4 regions of the Micromonospora sp. Utrum1 genome follow, and region 2 is predicted to be linked to each of the others. Evidence: riboswitches for the same ligand, from Rfam matches in the RefSeq annotation. Region 2 holds a riboswitch; each other region holds the start of a gene.
What was found. A riboswitch is a leader RNA that binds a small molecule or an ion and turns the genes downstream of it on or off. The one in region 2 is predicted to bind cyclic di-AMP.
Positions count from the first base shown of each region.

Region 1: it holds a riboswitch for cyclic di-AMP, as region 2 does, so the genes downstream of both, AC0OLQ_RS21190 (transglycosylase family protein) here and AC0OLQ_RS11085 (C39 family peptidase) in region 2, are expected to answer to the same signal.
Region 3: it holds a riboswitch for cyclic di-AMP, as region 2 does, so the genes downstream of both, AC0OLQ_RS01505 (C40 family peptidase) here and AC0OLQ_RS11085 (C39 family peptidase) in region 2, are expected to answer to the same signal.
Region 4: it holds a riboswitch for cyclic di-AMP, as region 2 does, so the genes downstream of both, AC0OLQ_RS03880 (coiled-coil domain-containing protein) here and AC0OLQ_RS11085 (C39 family peptidase) in region 2, are expected to answer to the same signal.

Region 1 is NZ_CM170071.1:4,506,582-4,511,057, reverse strand. Features, by position in the region: gene AC0OLQ_RS21200 (LLM class flavin-dependent oxidoreductase) at 1-35, opposite strand, end outside; gene AC0OLQ_RS21195 (glycoside hydrolase family 3 protein) at 205-2,040, shown strand; cyclic di-AMP (ydaO/yuaA leader) riboswitch at 2,184-2,356, shown strand; gene AC0OLQ_RS21190 (transglycosylase family protein) at 2,356-3,012, shown strand; gene AC0OLQ_RS21185 (YbaB/EbfC family nucleoid-associated protein) at 3,124-3,573, shown strand; gene AC0OLQ_RS21180 (M4 family metallopeptidase) at 3,674-4,476, opposite strand, start outside.
Region 2 is NZ_CM170071.1:2,290,548-2,295,023, reverse strand. Features, by position in the region: gene AC0OLQ_RS11095 (CDP-glycerol glycerophosphotransferase family protein) at 1-918, shown strand, start outside; gene AC0OLQ_RS11090 (alpha/beta fold hydrolase) at 926-1,678, opposite strand; gene AC0OLQ_RS11085 (C39 family peptidase) at 1,786-2,595, opposite strand; cyclic di-AMP (ydaO/yuaA leader) riboswitch at 2,834-2,975, opposite strand; gene AC0OLQ_RS11080 (hypothetical protein) at 3,306-4,103, opposite strand; gene AC0OLQ_RS11075 (hypothetical protein) at 4,266-4,476, opposite strand, start outside.
Region 3 is NZ_CM170071.1:316,269-320,744, forward strand. Features, by position in the region: gene AC0OLQ_RS01500 (N-acetylmuramoyl-L-alanine amidase) at 126-2,162, opposite strand; cyclic di-AMP (ydaO/yuaA leader) riboswitch at 2,387-2,524, shown strand; gene AC0OLQ_RS01505 (C40 family peptidase) at 2,593-3,573, shown strand; gene dcd (dCTP deaminase) at 3,634-4,212, opposite strand; gene AC0OLQ_RS01515 (pyridoxamine 5'-phosphate oxidase family protein) at 4,291-4,476, shown strand, end outside.
Region 4 is NZ_CM170071.1:777,165-781,640, reverse strand. Features, by position in the region: gene AC0OLQ_RS03900 (hypothetical protein) at 1-23, opposite strand, end outside; gene AC0OLQ_RS03895 (heavy-metal-associated domain-containing protein) at 59-268, opposite strand; gene AC0OLQ_RS03890 (metal-sensitive transcriptional regulator) at 423-722, shown strand; gene AC0OLQ_RS03885 (YibE/F family protein) at 789-2,111, shown strand; cyclic di-AMP (ydaO/yuaA leader) riboswitch at 2,266-2,396, shown strand; gene AC0OLQ_RS03880 (coiled-coil domain-containing protein) at 2,401-3,420, shown strand; gene AC0OLQ_RS03875 (carbonic anhydrase) at 3,486-4,154, opposite strand; gene AC0OLQ_RS03870 (helix-turn-helix transcriptional regulator) at 4,384-4,476, shown strand, end outside.

The DNA.
Region 1 (4,476 bases), 2.2 Mb from region 2:
CCGCCGAAGGCCAGCTCGTGTCCGTAGTCGGTCATGCCGTCCCGCCGCCTCCTGCCGATCTTGCGCGAACCCTGCCCACGGTAGTCCGGCCCGGCGCCGGCCCGCCGGGCGGTTCCGGAACCGGCAAGGATTGTTCACAGTCGATGCCCACGGGCATAGGGTGCCGGTGAACGGCCTCAGCGTTCCTCCGGGAAGGAGCGACCCGTGATCCGTCACCACCGCCGCCACTGTCCCCTCGGTCTTGCCCTCCTGCTCGTCGCCGTCACCGCCCTGGCCGTGCCCGCGCCGGCCACCGCGGCCGGCCTGCCCTACCAGGACCCGACGCTGCCCGTCGCCACCCGCGTCGCCGACCTGCTCGCCCGGATGACCCTGGACGAGAAGCTCGGCCAGATGACGCAGGCCGAGCGGGGCTCGGTCACCGCGAGCGACCTCACCACCTACCGGCTCGGCTCGGTCCTCTCCGGCGGCGGCTCCGCGCCCACGCCGAACACCGCCGCGTCCTGGGCCGACATGTACGACGGCTTCCAGCGCGCGGCTCTCGCCACCCCGCTCGGCATCCCGATGATCTACGGCGTCGACGCCGTGCACGGGCACAACAACGTGTACGGCGCGACGATCTTCCCGCACAACATCGGCCTCGGCGCGACCCGCGACCCGGCGCTGGTGCAGCAGATCGGCCAGGCCGTCGCCGAGGAGATCACCGGCACCGGGGTGGACTGGAACTTCGCGCCCTGCCTCTGCGTCGCCCGCAACGACCGGTGGGGCCGCACCTACGAATCGTTCGGCGAGACTCCGGACCTGCCGTCGAACCTGTCCACTCTGATCACCGGCCTGCAGGGCAGCACCCTCGGCGGACCCACCTCGGTGCTCGCCACCGCCAAGCACTACATCGGCGACGGCGGCACCACCGGCGGCGACGACCAGGGAAACACCCAGCTCAGCGAGGCCGAACTGCGGGCCGTCCACCTGCCCCCGTTCCAGGCGGCCGTGCAGCGCGGGGTCGGCTCGGTGATGATCTCCTACAGCAGCTGGAACGGCGTGAAGCTGCACGGCCACCAGTACCTGATCACCACGGTCCTCAAGGGAGAGCTGGGCTTCTCTGGGTTCGTCGTCTCCGACTGGAACGGCATCGACCAGATCGACGGCGCCGCCGGCTTCACCGCGGCCGAGGTCAGCACGGCGATCAACGCCGGCATCGACATGGTGATGGTCCCCACGGCGTGGAAGACCTTCCTCAGCACGCTGCGCGCCGAGGTGCAGAACGGCCACGTGCCGATGAGCCGGATCGACGACGCCAACCGGCGCATCCTCACCAAGAAGTTCGAGCTGGGCCTCTTCGAGCGGCCGTACACCGACCGGAGCTGGACCCCGACGGTGGGCAACGCCGCGCACCGGGCCCTGGCCCGGCAGGCCGTCCGCCAGTCACAGGTGCTGCTGAAGAACAACGCCGGCGTCCTGCCGTTGGCCCGGGACAACAACAAGATCTTCGTGGCCGGCAAGAGCGCCGACAACATCGGCAACGCGAGCGGCGGCTGGACGATCTCTTGGCAGGGCTCGTCGGGCGCGATCACCCCCGGCACCACGATCCTGCAGGGCATCCGGGCCGCGGTGGGTCCGACCACGACGGTCACCTACAACCAGCGCGGCACCGGCATCGACGGCACCTACCGGGCCGCGATCGCCGTGGTCGGCGAGACACCGTACGCCGAGGGCCAGGGCGACCGCACCGGCAGCATGAGCCTGGACCGGGACGACCTGCGGACCATCGCGACGCTGCGGAACGCGGGCGTGCCGGTGATCGTGGTGCTGGTCTCCGGCCGGCCGATGGACATCTCGGCCGAGCTGCCCCGATGGGACGCGCTGCTGGCCGCCTGGCTCCCCGGCACCGAGGGCGGCGGCGTGGCCGACGTCCTCTTCGGGGGGTACGCGCCGACCGGAAAACTGCCCATGACCTGGATGAACTCGGTCAGTCAGCAGCCCATCAACGCCGGCGACGGGCAGGTCCCGCTCTTCCCGCAGGGCTACGGCCTGACCTACTGAGCCGCGACTCATAAGGCACTTTCGGACGGTGCGCAACTCGGACGGAGGGGCCTTCGCTCGGGCGGGTGAAGAACTTCACAAGAGGTGGGCGATGGGCGGAAACCCTTCCTAACGTCGTATCCGTTCGCGATCGCGGACACCACGGGCCGGTAACGCCTAATCCCGCCGCCGGCCCGGCGGTACCTGGACCTCGGGCGGGAGCGGGGGACCCACACGTTCCTCGGTGCACGACACCTCGGGGTGAAGCCGCCTCCGGCGGCCGGGCTCCTCGGCCCGAACCCGACAGCTCACCTCGTCGGCGTGGAGGAAACCCACATGGCAACTGAATACGTCGCCCGTCATCGACGGACCGCTCAACGGCGCACCGCCGTCGGCGCACTCGTCGTCGGCGCCGCCACCGGCGCGGCCGCCCTGCTCGGCCCGGCCGCTCCGGCCAGCGCCGCCGGCGTGAACTGGGACGCCGTCGCACAGTGCGAGTCCGGCGGCAACTGGCACATCAACACCGGCAACGGCTACTACGGCGGGCTCCAGTTCTCCCGCAGCACCTGGAACGGCTACGGCGGCCAGAAGTACGCCAGCCGGGCCGACCTGGCCAGCCGCAGCGAGCAGATCGCCATCGCCGAGAAGGTCCTCGACGGGCAGGGCATCGGCGCCTGGCCGGTCTGCGGCAAGAAGGGCGGCTCCACCAAGAAGTACGCCAGCAAGGACTCGGGCTCGACGAGGTCCACGAAGAAGGCCACCACGGAGCGGTCGTCGCGCGGCGACCGGCCGGCCACCCGCAGCGAGCGGCGCAGCGCGCCCAGCACCGGCGGCGCCGGCAGCTACCTGGTCCAGCCCGGGGACACCCTCTCCGAGATCGCCGACGCGAAGAACGTCGCCGGCGGTTGGCACGCTCTCTACGAGCGCAACAAGGGCGTGGTCGGCGGCGACCCCGGCCTGATCTTCCCGGGCCAGCGGCTGCGCCTGCGCTGAGACCCCACCGCACCACGAACGCCCGGCCGGGGTTCCCGGCCGGGCGTTCGGTTGCGTCGGGGCCGGTTGCTATCGTCACGATGCTCGGAAAGACGTGAAGAAAGCGCGGATATGACCAACGACCCGTTCTCCGCGGCCGCGAGCCTCGACGAGCTGCTGACCAGGACGCAACAGGCGCTGTCCGCGATGCGGTCCCGGGCCGCCGAGCACACCGACGGCGCGCCGGCCGAGCTGCTCCGGGCCGAGGGCGCCGCGGCCGGCGGCCGGGTCCGTGCCGTCGCCGTCCAGGGTGGCCGGCTGGAGTCCGTCACCGTCGACCCGGGGTTGGCCGGCGAGCCCGTGGAGACCCTCTGCGGGCATGTGGTGGCGGCCGTGAACGCCGCCCTCACCGAGCTGGACGCCCGGGTCAGCGCCTCGGCCCGGGCCGACGTGGACGCCCTCGCCGCGCGGCTCGGCGGCCTGCCGGAGCAGTCCGCCCGGGACATGGAGCGGTTCAGCCGGGCGATGGAGGGCGTCGCGGCCCGGATCCGCCGCGACGGCGCCGGTTCCCGCCCGGCCTGACGCCGCGCGGATCCGCAGTTCCCGGACCCGCTCCCAGCTACGGCGGAGACGACGAAGCGGCCGGCCGTCGGGAGGACGACGGCCGGCCGCTCCGGTGTGGTCAGCTCAGCGTGACCGCGGTGTCGTCGACGACGAAGGAGGTCTGCAGGGAGCTGTCCTCCACGCCGGTGAACGAGATGGTGGCGGTGGTGCCGGCCAGCGACGAGATGTCGAAGGACCGCTGCACGTAGCCGGTGGCCTTGTTGAGGTTGGAGTAGGTGGCCAGGGTGGTGCTGCCCGCCTTCACGGTCAGCTTGTCGTAGGCGGTGGTCGTGGTCGACTCCGCGCTGTCGATGTGCAGCCAGAAGCTCAACGTCGCCCGGCAGCCGGCCGGGATGGACACCGACTGGCTGAGGGTGTCGGTGTGCGTCGTGCCGTAGCCGTCGAGCCACGCCTTGTACGAGCCGCCGTGGGCCGCCTGGGCGGTGTCGTTCGTGATGACGCCCGCGCTGGCGGTCCAGCTCACGTTGCCGGACTCGAAGCCGGGGTTGGCCAGCTTCTGGCCGGTGCAGCTGCCCGACGGCGGGGTGGTCGTGGCGGTCGGCGTCGGGGTGCTGCCCGTGCAGGTCGCCTCACCGGTCTGCGCCGGCACGCTGATCGCGTTCCAGGCGGCCTTGACCGCGTTGAACTCGGTGCAGCTGGTCGGGTAGAGGTTCTTCGCCGCCTGCAGCGTCCAGACGCGGTACTTCAGGTACGAGGAGGACGAGGTCTTCAGCAGCATCGCGTTGTACATGATCTTCATGGCCTTCTGGATGCCCAGGCCGGTCACGCTGCTGCCGTTGCAGGTGGAGCTGGCGGGCTGGCCGTTGGTCGGGCTGCTGCCGTTGGCCAGCAGGTAGAACCAGTGGTTGCCCGGGCCCGCCG
Region 2 (4,476 bases):
AGCCTGCGGGCGGCCTTCTACGTCAACCACGGCGCGAAGAACAGCCACTGCATCCGCTTCTCGCAGCTCACCCACGTCCAGTTGCACCACGGCGACAGCGACAAGGCGCCCAGCGCCAACCCGGTCTCGGCGATCTTCGACAAGATCTTCGTGGCCGGGCCGGCCGCCATCGAGCGGTACGCCCGGGCCGGCGTCGAGATCCCCGCCGAGAAGTTCGTCGTGGTCGGCCGCCCCCAGGTGGAGGCCATCGAGGTACGCCGGGAGCCGACCCCCGGCCTGGCCCACCCGACGGTGCTCTACACCCCCACCTGGACCGGGCACCACGCCGACGCCAACTACTGCTCCCTGCCGGTGGCCGAGACGGTGATCCGCCGGCTGCTCGACCGTGGCGCGACGGTGATCCTGCGGGCGCACCCGTACACGGCGCAGAACCCGGCCTCGGCGCGGCAGCTGGCCCGCCTCACCGAGCTGCTCGCCGCGGACCGGGCGAAGACCGGCCGGGCGCACCTGTGGGGCGCGGCAGCCGGCCGCGAGCTGACCCTCACCGAGTGCGTCAACCGCGCCGACGCGCTGGTCTCGGACGTCTCCGGGGTGATCTCCGACTGGCTCTACTCCGGCAAGCCGTACGCGGTCACCGACATGGGCATCGACGGGGAGCACTTCGTCGAGCGGTTCCCGCTGGCCGGTTCCGGCTACGTGCTGCGCCGCGACATGTCCAACGTGGACGAGGTGCTCACCGAGCTGCTGGACACCGACCCGAAGGCGGCGGCCCGCTGGGCCACCCGGACCCGCTACCTGGGCGACTTCCCGGCCGAGTCGTACGCCGAGGTGTTCCTCGACGCCGCCCGCCGGCAGCTCGCACCGGACTGGACCGCGCCGGCCCCGCGGGAAGGCTCGCCGCTCTCCCCCACCGCCTGACCGGCGCTCAGAGGTACGGGTCGAGGAGGGCGAGCACCGCCGCCGGGTCCTCGACGTGCGCGTTGTGGCCCAGCCCGGGCAGCGTGGCAACCGGGACGCCCAGCTCCTTGAGCTGCGCGTCGCTCACCATCGGGTCCTGCTCGCCCCGGGCCAGCAGCACCGGGACGTCGGTGGCGGCGAGCAGCGCGGGCAGCCGGGGCTCCCCCACCGCGAAGGCGGCCGGATCCATGGCCAGCCGCCAGCGGCCGTCCTCGCGGCGCAGCCCCGCCTCCACCACGGGATGGTCGGGGGCGAACAGCCCGGCCAGCCCGGAGACCCGCAGGTAGCGCCGGGCCGCCTCGTCCCGGGTGGCGAACCAGGTCACCGGGCGGGCGGCCAGCTCGCGGGCCTTCTCCAGGTCGGCCGGGGACCAGACGGCCTTGATGCCGAGCCCGACCACCGCGTCGAACGGCAGGCGCCGTGACCGGGCGGCCAGCGCCAGCGCCACCACCCCGCCGAGCGAGTGCCCGAGCAGCACGAGCCGGTCGCGGGGGCCGAGCCGCTCGGCCACCGGGCCGAGCCCCTCGAGCACCCGACGGGCCAGCTCCTCGAAGGAGTACCCGGACAGCGGCGGCGACCAGCCGTGGCCGGCCAGGTCGGGGGCGAGCCAGCGCCCCGCCCAGTGGCGCTCCAGCAGCGGCGCCCACGGCAGCCACACCTCACCGGTGGCGCCCATGCCGTGCAGAAGCAGCAGATGGCGGGTACCCGTCGCGTCGCCCATAGGGCGCAGTGTGCCACCGGACGGACAGCATGCGCGAGAGCGGACAGCCGGCGCGACGACGTCGGGCACCGGCTCGGAGGAGCCGGTGCCCGACGGGAGGGGTTCGATCAGGCGGAGTAGCCGCGGGTGGCCGCCCAGTTCGCCAGGTCGATCGTGCTGATCCAGTACGCCGGCAGCGCCGGGTTCGCCGAGTCGGCGATCCGCACGGTCCGGCCGTCGTTCTTGTAGCCGACCACCGCGATGTAGTGGCCGCCCGGGAACGAGTGCCAGCCGCCGTCGGTGTCGGTGGCGTCCCCGGCCACGTTGACCACCACGCCCCGGCCGTCGGTGATCGCCTCGACCACGTCGGCCTGGAGCTGGTCCATCTCGGCCGGGCTCGCCGAGCCGCCGAACATGTGGGTCCGGTACGGGTTGCCCTTGACCATCTGGTTCAGGCCCCGGGTGGTGTCCTCGGCGGAGTTGGTGCCGCTCTCGGTGGTGCCGAGGGGGCCGGCCATCGCCTCCTGGGTGGTCTCGACGCCGCTCGCGCTGAGCGCGTTCCGCACCGCGGCCGGGCCGCAGTTCCAGTAGGTGGTCTGCGCCTCGTAGTCGTAGTCGAGCACCTTCGTCGACGGCGGCTTCGGCTTGGCCGGGCGGGTGGTGTCCGGGTCGGTGCTGGCCGCCTTGACGGCGGACTTCGCAACCGACGGCGACGCGCTCGGCGAGGCGGACGGCGACGGGACGGCGACCCGGGCCTCACCCCGGGTGGCGACCTCACCGAGCCGGGAGCCCAGCTCGGCGACGGCGGCGGTGTTCTCCCGGTGGACCGGGGCGTCGTCGGTGGCGGCGACGGCGGCGCCGGTGCCGCCGGCCAGCACGAGCGCCACGGCCGAGCCGGCGAGGATCTGGTACGGGCGTTCGGTCACGAGGCGCCGCATCTGGCGCTTCAGGTGGTGCTTCACGGGTTCTTCCTCCACGGTGCGTGAGCGGGGCACACCGGCCCGACGCGCGGAGGAACTCACGCGCGTTGGCGGGGCGGGTCTGCCGCGGAAAGGGAGCGCCCGGGGGCCGGGCGATCGGGTCGGTTGCCGGGGTCGGTCGCCGTCAGGCGAGCGCCGGCACCGGGATGCCGTGGAGGCGGGGGGACGAGCGGGGGGTGGTGAGCACGGGGAATGGCACTCCTTCCGTGACCGCCGACCGGGTTAGCTGACGGATTCGGGCGGGAAGTACGCCCTACCGCAGGCCGTGGCCCGCGGATTCACCCCGGTGTTGCTGTGGGTCCCCGGTTCGTGAAACCACGATTAGGCGGGTCGGCGCGGCGTCGCCACTTGCGATCGAAAACCGCTCCGGACGCGCCGACACTACCGGTGGGTACCTCGCCTGCCAAGCGCTCCCACCTGCTTAAACCTCGTGCACCACTACGGATATCGGAACAGTCGGTCACTGACTTCACTCAATGGGACGAGCAGTTACGGCGGCGCCGTCCGGCGGAAAGCGGACATCCGGTGGCGACCTGCCCTGGAATTGCGGGGCCAATAGGCCGGCCTGACCTCGATGACCGTTTCCGGCGGACGGGTGACCGGGCTCACGGAATTCGGGTAACGATTCGGCCGAGATCCCGTGGGTGCGAGCCGGATCGGGCCAGGCGTCAGCCGACCCGGGCGGGGCGCCAGCGCGCGCCGGACACGGCGGCCGATCCCTGGACCGGGATCCGCACCGTCGCCGCCTCGTCCCGCCCCTTCACCGGTGCCGCGGCCTCGTCGGCGCGGGCGGGGCGGAGCGCGGTGGTCGCCGCGTACGCCTCGGCGGCCAGGGTGCGGGCCGCCTCGGCGGCCGACTCGGCGTCCCGCCAGGCCCGCCGCTCCCGCTCGGCGGCCGCCGCCCAGCCGGCCCGACGGCCCTCGCGTACCGCCCGGGCCAGGACGATCTCCTGCTCGGCCGGGTGCCGGCGCGGGTCCCACCCGTTGCGATGGGCCAGCACGTCGGCGAGTTGCCGGGCGGTCAGGTCGCCCCGCCAGTGCGCCGTCATCGCGGCGTGGTGCAGCCAGCGCTCCCGGGCCGCGTACTCGGCCGGCGTGCGCGGGGTGTGCGGCGCGGGCAGGGCGGCGGCGCCGGCGAATCGGCGGGCGGCCGCCTCGGCCTCATCGTACGCCCGCCAGGCCCGCTCGGCCTCGTCCTGGGCGGTCAGCCACTGCTCCCGCCGCCGGCGGGCGGTCTGGGCGGCGCCCGCGGCGGCCACCGCCACCTCGTCGGCGTACCGGAGCAGATCGGCCCGGCGGGCGGCCTCCTCGGCAGCGGGGTCGGGAGCCGGGTCGGACCCGTCGTCCCGTTCCGGGCGGGCGACCAGCACGGCGAGCACCCCGAGGGCGAGCACGAGCAGGGCCGACCAGATCGCGGCGGCCTCGGGGACCTCGGTCAGGAAGTGATAGAGAACGGTCTGCGGCATGGTCGGCACCTCACAGGGAGAACGTGGCGGAGAGGTGTCCGCACGACCCGTGGGAGCGGCGGGGGCGCACCGGGGAAAGGGTGCCGCCGGGCCGCCGACGGGCGGGTGCGGGGGTGAGGTTCGGTGGGTGCGTCGGGCGCGGGCCGATGGCCCACGGGGGCGTCAGCGCGCGGGCGGGGCCCGGGAGCCGACGGTCGCCGGGACCAGCCCGGCCAGAACGAGCGGCCGGTCGGCCGGGCGGGTCACGGCCCGGAGCGCCCCCACCGACCCCAGCCCACCGGCCGACACGGCCGGCCGGTCGACGGCCTCGTCATCCCGGAGGATCCTGGGGGCAGCCTCGACGGCAACGGCCCGGAGGGCCAGGCCATCGACG
Region 3 (4,476 bases), 2.0 Mb from region 2:
TTCTCAATCATCTCTGTAAAGAACCTGCGACGTACGGTGACGAGGGGAAGCCTTTTGCCGTAGAACGGCGGCAAGGGTTCCCGGTAGAACCGGGAACCCTTGCTCGATCGCCGACAGTGGGGTGCTCAGGACGTCTGCGCGGCCGGCAGGATCTGCACGTCGTCCAGGTTCACGAACATCACCCGATGGCCGAACTGGATCTGCACGTACCGGTTCTCGCCGCGGACGACGGTCCGGTCACCCGGTGCCGAACCGTCGAACGAGACCGCCTGGTAGTACTCGCCCGGGAGGACGTCGCCGACCGCGTACCGCTGGCCCGCCGGGAAGGTGTACTGCAACGGCGAGATGGTCTGGTACGGGATGGTGGCCGGGTAGGCGGCCTTCTCGGGGTAGGCCCGCCCGTACACCGGGATGGTGGCCTTGCCCGGCTTGGGCGTCACCACGAAGCCCGCCGACCACTTGGCCGTGGGCGCCGAGGCCGGGTTGTAGAACCAGGCCTTCTGACCGAGGTACCAGATAGCGGTCCAGTCGCCCTGGACGCCCGCGAGGGCATAGGTCTGGCCGGCCGAGGCACGGGCGCCGTGATCCTTGATGTACATGGTGTTCGGCGTGCCGTTCGGCCGCAGGCCCAGGTCGTTGACCAGCGGGGCGGTCGCGCTCGGGGCGGTGCGCAGGATGACCGAGGAGGAGCCGCGCAACGGGCAGGGCTCGGCCGTCGGGGGTACCGGACCAGGTGGCAACGGGGGCTGCTGGTTGCAGCCGTAGAAGGCGGGCTGGTTCGACGCGAAGTCCGGGTCGATGGTAACCAGACCGGTGTGCGGCGTGCCGGTGCCCTGGAAGGGCGCCTTCAGCAGGTTGAAGTAGTGCGACCAGTCCCAGTACGGACCCGGGTCCCAGTGCATGCCGGCGACGTTCCCGGCGGTGATGCCCGGAACGTTGTCGTGACCGAGGATGTGCTGCCGGTCCAGCGGGATCTGGAAGCGCAGAGCCAGGTGGCGCACCAGCTTGGCCGAGGCCCGGTACATCGCCTCGGTGTACCAGGTGCCGCGCCCGGCGAAGCCCTCGTGCTCAATGCCGATGGACTTCGTGTTGACGTACCAGTTGCCGGCCTGCCAACCGACGTCCTTGGCCTTGATGTGCTGGGCCACGTATCCGTCCACCGAACGCAGCGTGTAGTGCCAGCCCAGGTAGGTCACATCCTGGACCTGGCCCACACTGGGGCCGAAGTAGCCCTCGGTGTCGTGGATGATGATGTACTCGAGCTTCTGCTGTGCCGGCCGGTTGCCGATGTCGTGGTTGCCGTAGTCCCAGGTTTGGGTCTTAGGGATGTAGTACTCCGCGTACGGTGCGGGGATCCACTCGCAGGCGAGGCGGACCGGGCACTCCAGGCCGTCCGGCCGCTCGGCGCGGCGCAGCCCCAGCTTGTGCAGCCCGGACTGGTCCGGCGTCACCGCGGTGGCGGCGAGGGTCACCCGCTGGCCGTCGTCGGTGGTCCGGGCCGCGCCGAGGCCGAGCTGGTCGTAGACCTCGTCGGCGAAGGCCGCCGCCGCGTCCTCGGTGTCCGCGCCGGAGTAGCGGGCCACCGCGCCGTACCAGGCCGCCGGGTCGCTGCCGGCGCCGACCGGCGCACCCAGCTCCTTCTGGTACGAGGCAAGCAGTGCCGCCCCGCCCCGGATGTTCGCGGCCGCGTCGGTCCGCAACGTCTCCTCGGTGAGGCCGGTGAGCGCCGCGGCGGCGTCGAGCGTCTGCAGGGACGCCTGCGGCAGCACGTCCTCCGCCGGTGCGGCCGCGATGGCCGGGTCGAGGGTGAGCGGGCGCGAGTCGTCGCCCCGCGGGTCCTCGTTCTCGTCCACGTGGCCGCTGGCCGGGGTCGCGAGGACCTGCTGGGCGTCGGTGAGGTGCATCGGGCCGTAGCCGCCGCTGGTGCTCGGCTGGCCCGGGTGGGTGTCCCAGCGCGACTCCAGGTACGACACGCCGAGCAGGACGCTCTGCGGCACGCCGTACTCCGCCGCGGCGGCGGCGTACTGCTCCTGGCGGTCGGTGGTCGGTTGGGCGGTGAGCGGTTCGGCGGCCACCGGGCCGGTCGCCACCAGGGCCGTGGCCGCCGCGACGGCGGCTGCCAGCAGCATCCGTCTGCCCGACGGCGGGGGTGAGAGGTGCATCGAACCTCCAGACAGGGATGGGGGTCACTGCGTCCTCACCCTCGCCCCACGCACCCTCCGGGTCAATACCTTTCCAGCGGGTAATCTTGTGTGAAGAAAACCTTCATCCACGATCGGGGCGACATACGGAGTGTCACGGCGTCTCGGGTTGCGGATCGGTAACGGCCATCTCTACTCTGGTCAATCGTCGGCCGACTGTTTCACCGACCAACCCGGGTGGTGACGGTCCGACACCGCCGAGTCGCCTTCGGGCGAGCCGGGGACCCAGGTAACTGGGGTGAATCCGCAGCCACTGCGGTAGGGCGGCTCCCTTCCCGCCCGAACCCGTCAGCTAACTCGGTAGGCGGGCACGAAGAAGGAGTACGGAAGCCCGGTGGCACACCATGCCCCGCGGCCACCGTCAAGCCGGTCGGTCGACCGGTCGACGGCTGTGCCGCGTTCCCGCTGGTCCCGCTTCACCACCGCCCTCGCCGCCCTGGCCGGCACCGCCGTCGTCCTGACCGGCGGCGCCACGGCGGCCCATGCCGAACCGTCGGTCACCGAGATCGAGCGCCAGATCGACCAGGACTGGAACAAGCTCGAACCGATCATCGAACAGGTCAACGCCACCCGCGAGCAGCTCGCCGTCAAGCGCAAGCAGGCCGCCGCGCTCGGCAAGCAGATCGCCCCGCTCCAGGCCCGGGTGGACGCCGCCCTCGGTCAGGTGGGCGGGCTCGCCGCCGACGCCTACAAGGGCGACAACAACCTCTCCACCGTCAACGCCCTGCTGGGCAGCCGGTCGCCGAGTGAGCTGGTGGACGGCCTCGCACTGCTCGACCGCTACGCGAACCGCCAGCAGGAGCAGGTGCGGACCGTCGCCGAGCTGCGCGACCAGTTGGCCGCCAAGAAGCGGCCGCTGGACGAGATGATCAGCGACCTGGCCCGTACCGAGGCCCAGCTCGCGGCGAAGAAGAAGCAGATCGACGCCGAGATCGTCAAGCTCCAGAAGCTCCGTCTCAAGGTCTACGGCAACGGCGGCGGCGGTCCGCTGCGCCCCGCGCCCTGTCCCGCCGGCTACCCCGGTGGTCCGGCCGGCGTCGCGGTCAAGTTCGCCTGCGCCCAGATCGGCAAGATCTATGTCTGGGGCGCCGCCGGCCCCGACCACTACGACTGCTCCGGGCTCACCATGGCGGCCTGGGCCAAGGCCGGCGTCTCGCTGCCGCACAACGCCCGGCAGCAGCACGACGTGACCAGGCGGGTGAGCCGGAGCGAGCTGCGCGCAGGTGACCTCGTCTTCTACTACAGCGACCTGCACCACGTCGGCATGTACGTCGGTGACGGCTGGGTGGTGCACGCCTCCCAGTCCGGCAAGCCGATCACGATGAAGCGCGTCGACGACGGCCAGATCAACAGCTACGGCCGCCCGGGCTGACCGGTCCGCAGGGGCTCCCGCGTCGCGGGGGCCCCTGCGCCGTCACGGCGTCCGGCTCCGTCAGCGAGTCGGCCAGGTGCGCCAGTTCTGCCAGGACCGGCTCGGGGTCGGCCCGCGCTGCCCCTGGTAGCGCGACCCGTAGACCGCCGAGCCGTACGGGTGCTCGGCCGGCGAGGAGAGCCGGAAGATGCAGAGCTGACCGATCTTCATGCCCGGCCAGAGGGTGATCGGCAGGTTCGCCACGTTGGACAGCTCCAGCGTGACGTGACCCGAGAAACCCGGGTCGATGAAGCCGGCCGTGGAGTGGGTGAGCAGGCCGAGCCGGCCCAGGCTGGACTTGCCCTCCAGGCGCCCGGCGAGCTGGTCGCCCAGCGAGATCACCTCGAGCGTGGAGGCGAGCACGAACTCGCCGGGGTGCAGCACGAACGGCTGGCCCTCGGGCACCTCCACCATCGAGGTGAGGTCGTCCTGCTGCACGGCCGGGTCGATGTGCGTGTAGAGATGGTTGTTGAAGACCCGGAACAGCCGGTCCAGACGTACGTCGATGCTGGACGGTTGCACCAGCGTGGGCTCGAAGGGCTCCAGCGCGAGCGTGCCCGCCTTGATCTCGGAGACCAGGTCGCGGTCGGAGAGCAGCATCGGAACACCATAGCGACCGGTACGGGTGACCTGCGTGTCGGACTACATCTTCGTACACCTGTTCGATAGAATGTCCGCATGGCTTCCTGGTCCGAATTCGCCGCCGACGAGCCCCGACTCGCCGACGAGATCCGCCTCCTGTTGCAGCAGTACGGGCCGGGTTTCGGCTACCTCGCCACGGTCCGCGCCGACGGCGGCCCGCGAGTGCACCCGGTCTCCCCGGTCATCACCGACGACGGGCTGTGGTGCTTCGTCATCGACTCG
Region 4 (4,476 bases), 1.5 Mb from region 2:
CTCAGCTTCGTCGCCGTGTTCATCGTGGTACCTCGGTTTCTTCGGGTCCGCGGACCCGTCACGCCCCGACGAGGTCGTAACCGGCCTCGTCCACGGCGGCGCGGACGGTGTCCGTGTCCAACGGGCTCTCACTGGTGACGGTGACCCGGCCGGAAGCCAGGTCGAACTGGACGTCGGTGACGCCCGGCAGCGCGCTCACCTCGGTGCTGACCGAGTTGACGCAGTGCCCGCAGGTCATGCCCTGCACCTGGTACGTGGTGGTGACCATCGCGCATCTCCCTTCCCGCACCTCCCATCCTATACCCCCAGGGGGTAGTCGGAGGAGAGACGGCTCCCACTCTGGCGCTACCGTTACCCGGTGGGGGTATCGGCCACAGCGAGGACCGTACCATACCCCCGAGGGGTACGCTATCCTTGGCGTCATGACCGCACCGACGACCCCGACCCGGGGCTACACCGCCAGCAAGGACCAGCTGCTCGCGCGGCTCCGCCGCATCGAGGGCCAGGTCCGCGGCATCGAGAAGATGGTCGAGGACGACCGCTACTGCATCGACGTGCTGACCCAGATCTCCGCCATCCAGGCCGCGCTCGACAAGGTCGGCCTGGGCCTGCTGGACGGGCACGCCCGGCACTGCATGCACGAGGGCGCCGCCGAGGGCCGCGCCGACGAGATGGCCAGCGAGATGATGGCCGCCGTCGGCCGCCTCATGAAGCGCGGCTGACCCGCACCCGCTGAACCGGCCGGCCCGGTGACACGTATCCCGTCGCGAATCGTTGGGAGAGACGCCATGGGCGCCGACCACACCCGTCCCGCTCCGTCCGCCCCGCCGGGGGTACGACGGATTTTGGTCGCGACGGTGGTGCCGCTCTTCGTGATCACCGTGGTCGCCGCGCTGGTGCTCTGGCCCCGGCAGGACCGGGACCCCGCGGACGCGCCCGCCCTGCCCCGCTACCACGGCACCGTGACCCGGGTGGTGACCGAGCCCTGCCCTCCGACCCCGGAGGCGCCGGAGGGCGGTCCGGGTGGCTCCGCCGGGCCGTGCGGGACGGTGACCGTCGCGGCCGAGCAGGGTCCGGACGCCGGCCGGCAGGTCGAGACGCCGCTACCGGCCGGCCCGGGCGCGCCCAGGGTCGAGGTCGGCGACAAGGTGGTCCTGGTCGAGCTGACCGACCCGGCCGACCCGGCGGTCAAGAGCTACAACATCGCCGAGCACCAGCGCGGCACACCGCTGGTCTGGCTGGCGGTGCTCTTCGCCGTGGCGATCGTGGCGTTCGGCCGCTGGCGCGGCCTGGCCGCGCTGGGCGGGCTGGTGGCGAGCTTCGCCATCCTGCTCGGCTTCGTGCTGCCCGGGATCGGCGCCGGCCAGTCGCCGCTGCTGATGGCGATCGTGGGCGCCGCGCTGATCATGTTCGTGGTGCTCTACCTGACCCATGGCGTCACCACGCAGACCTCGGTGGCCGTGCTGGGCACGCTCGGCAGCCTGGTGCTGACCGGGGTGCTCGGCACCCTGGCCACGGCCGCCACCCACCTGACCGGCTTCGGCAGCGAGGACGCCACCACCCTGTCGATGTTCCAGCACGACGTGGACCTGCACGGCCTGCTGCTGGCCGGCATCGTCATCGGCTCGTTGGGCGTGCTGGACGACGTGACGGTCACCCAGGCGGCCACGGTCACCGAGTTGGCCCACGCCAACCCCGCGTTGTCCCGTCGGCAGCTCTACCGGGCGGCCACCCGGGTGGGCCGGGCGCACATCGCCTCCACGGTCAACACCATCGTGCTGGCGTACGCCGGCGCCTCGCTGCCGCTGCTGCTCCTGCTCGTCGCCGACTCCCGACCGGTGAGCGAGATCCTCACCAGCGAGTTCATGGCCCAGGAGATCGTCCGCAGCGCGGTGGCCACGCTCGGCCTGATCGCCGCCGTACCGCTGACCACCGGACTGGCCGCGGTGGTCACCGCCGCCGGGCGGCGCGGGACCACCGCGCGGCCGGCGGATCCGCCCGCGCCGCGGCCGCCGGCCGGGCGGGACGAGGCGCTGGAGGCACTCGGCGGGGCCGGGCCGCGCGACGGACGGTGGCCGGGCGGCGACAGGAGCACGGAGGCCGCATGGTGACACTCCGCAGCGTGACGACGGATCCCAAACGCGATCCTGGTCACGCTGGGCGAGGACGAATTCTCGCTATTGGTCGGCTTCCGGACGTAGAACACCGGGAGGACTCTCGGGTAACCTCGCTGCCGGTCACCGCTGAAGGCGCGCACCGGCGCCAGCGGTGCCGCCGCCCAATCGCCCGCGGGCGAGCCGGGGAACCAGGTACATGGGGTGAATCCGCGCGAGCGGTAGGGGCCACTTCCGTCCCGAACCCGGCAGCTAACCCGGTCGGCGGCCGACGGAAGGGAACACTGTGACGGCACCCCTGCGCCGCTGGCTGACTCCCGTGGTGGCCGTGCTCGCCGCGCTCACCGTGCTGGCCGGGCCGACCCCGGCGACGGCGGCTCCGACCACCCCCACCCCCTCGGGCCATTCCGAGGACGACGACGACCCCCTCATCACCGAGGCCATCGACACCGCCAACCGGGCCTACCTTCAGGCCAAGGCGAAGCTGGACAAGTCGCGCAAGCGCCAGCTCCAGCTCGCCCTCGAGGTGAAGGCGGCGCAGAACGACCTCGACACGCTGAGCCCGCAGGTGACCCAGATCGCGGCGCAGTCCTACCGGACCGGCCGGATGGGCGCCATGGCCATGCTGCTGGAGAGCAACTCGCCGGACTCGTTCGTGCAGCGGGCGTCCGCGCTGGACGAGCTGAACCTGTTCAACGCGCAGCGGCTCGCCGCCATCAACGCCGCGAAGACCCGCGCCGAGCAGGCCAAGATCGCGCTCGACGCCGAGGTGCGCGAGCAGGAGAAGCAGAAGAACGCCATGGCCCGCGAGAAGGCCGAGACCGAGAAGGCGCTGAAGCTGGTCGGTGGGCTCGGCTTCACCGGCGGTCTGGTCGCGGCCACCTCACCGGTCGCCCGGGTCGGCCCCGGCCGGACCGCTGACGGCGACTGGAAGCCGGAGTCGTGCAGCGAGGACGACCCGACCACGTCGGGCTGCATCACTCCGCGCACGCTGCACGCGTACAAGGAGGTGAAGCGGGCCGGCTTCAACCGCTTCGTGGGCTGCTACCGGCCGGGCGGGCCGTGGGAGCATCCCAAGGGCCGGGCCTGCGACTGGTCGCTGCAGAAGAGCGGCTTCTCCTCCTGGCGCACCAAGGACCAGCGGATGTACGGCAACAACGTCGCCGCCTTCCTCATCCGCAACGCCGACCGGCTGGGCATCTACTACGTGATCTGGAACCGGCAGATCTGGTTCCCGGCCACCGGTTGGAAGTCCTACAGCGGACCCTCCGACCACACCGACCACGTGCACATGTCGCTGCTCTGACGACGTGCGCCGAAGAGGGCCGGCCCGCGACGCGCGGGCCGGCCCTCGACGTTTTTCCGAACCGGTCAGCCGGCGAGCGCCGGGTCGGCGGGCGCGGCCGGGGCGGGCACCGGCGCGGCCGACGTGCCGGCCGGGGCCTGCGCCACCGTGCGCACCTCACCGGCACTGAGCCGGTACGACAGGCCGACCACCGTGCACCGCCCGGCGGACACCTCCTCGGCGAGCACGGCGGACCGGGCCAGCAGCGCCTCCACGGTCTGCGCGATGTGGATGTCGACGATGGCGTCGAGGTCCTCGACACCCTCCCGGGTGGCCCGGAGCAGGCTGGGCGCGACGGCGTCCACCACCGCGCCGAGGTGCCCGGGCGGCGAGTTGCCGGTGCGGACCGCCTCGCGAGCGGCCTGGACCGCGCCGCACGAGTCGTGGCCGAGCACCACCACGAGCGGGGTGCCCAGCACGGTCACCGCGTACTCGACGCTGCCGAGCACCTCGGGGCCGGCGGTGTGGCCGGCGGTGCGGACCACGAAGAGGTCACCGAGGCCGCGGTCGAAGATGATCTCGGCGGCGAGCCGGGAGTCGGAGCAGCCGACGATCACCGCGAAGGGATGCTGCCCGTCGGCGACCGCCGCCCGGTGGTCGGCGTCCTGGTTGGGATGACGCGGGACGCCGGTGACGAACCGGCGGTTACCGGCGTAGAGCTCGGCGAGCGCCTGCTCGGGAGTGGTCAGCGGCACTGAGCCTCACCTCGTCCTCGCGCGAAAACGACCTGGTCAGCCGGCCGGCGACGGAGGCGGCCTCGCCACCCACGGTCACACGCAGCCCAACCCACGTCAAGATTTACGTGATACGCATTTCATACGTCACACCACCCTTGACGGCGGCTCCTGCCCCGGCCCCGCGGCGGACGCCCGGCCCTGCGGCGGACGCCCGGCCCCGGGCGGCACCGGGAGGCGGGGCCATACCATGACCACCATGGCGACGACACCGGGCCAGAACGGGAGCGGCCGGAACTGGACGTTCCTCACCAACCACGGGCACGTGCTGCTGGCCATCGCC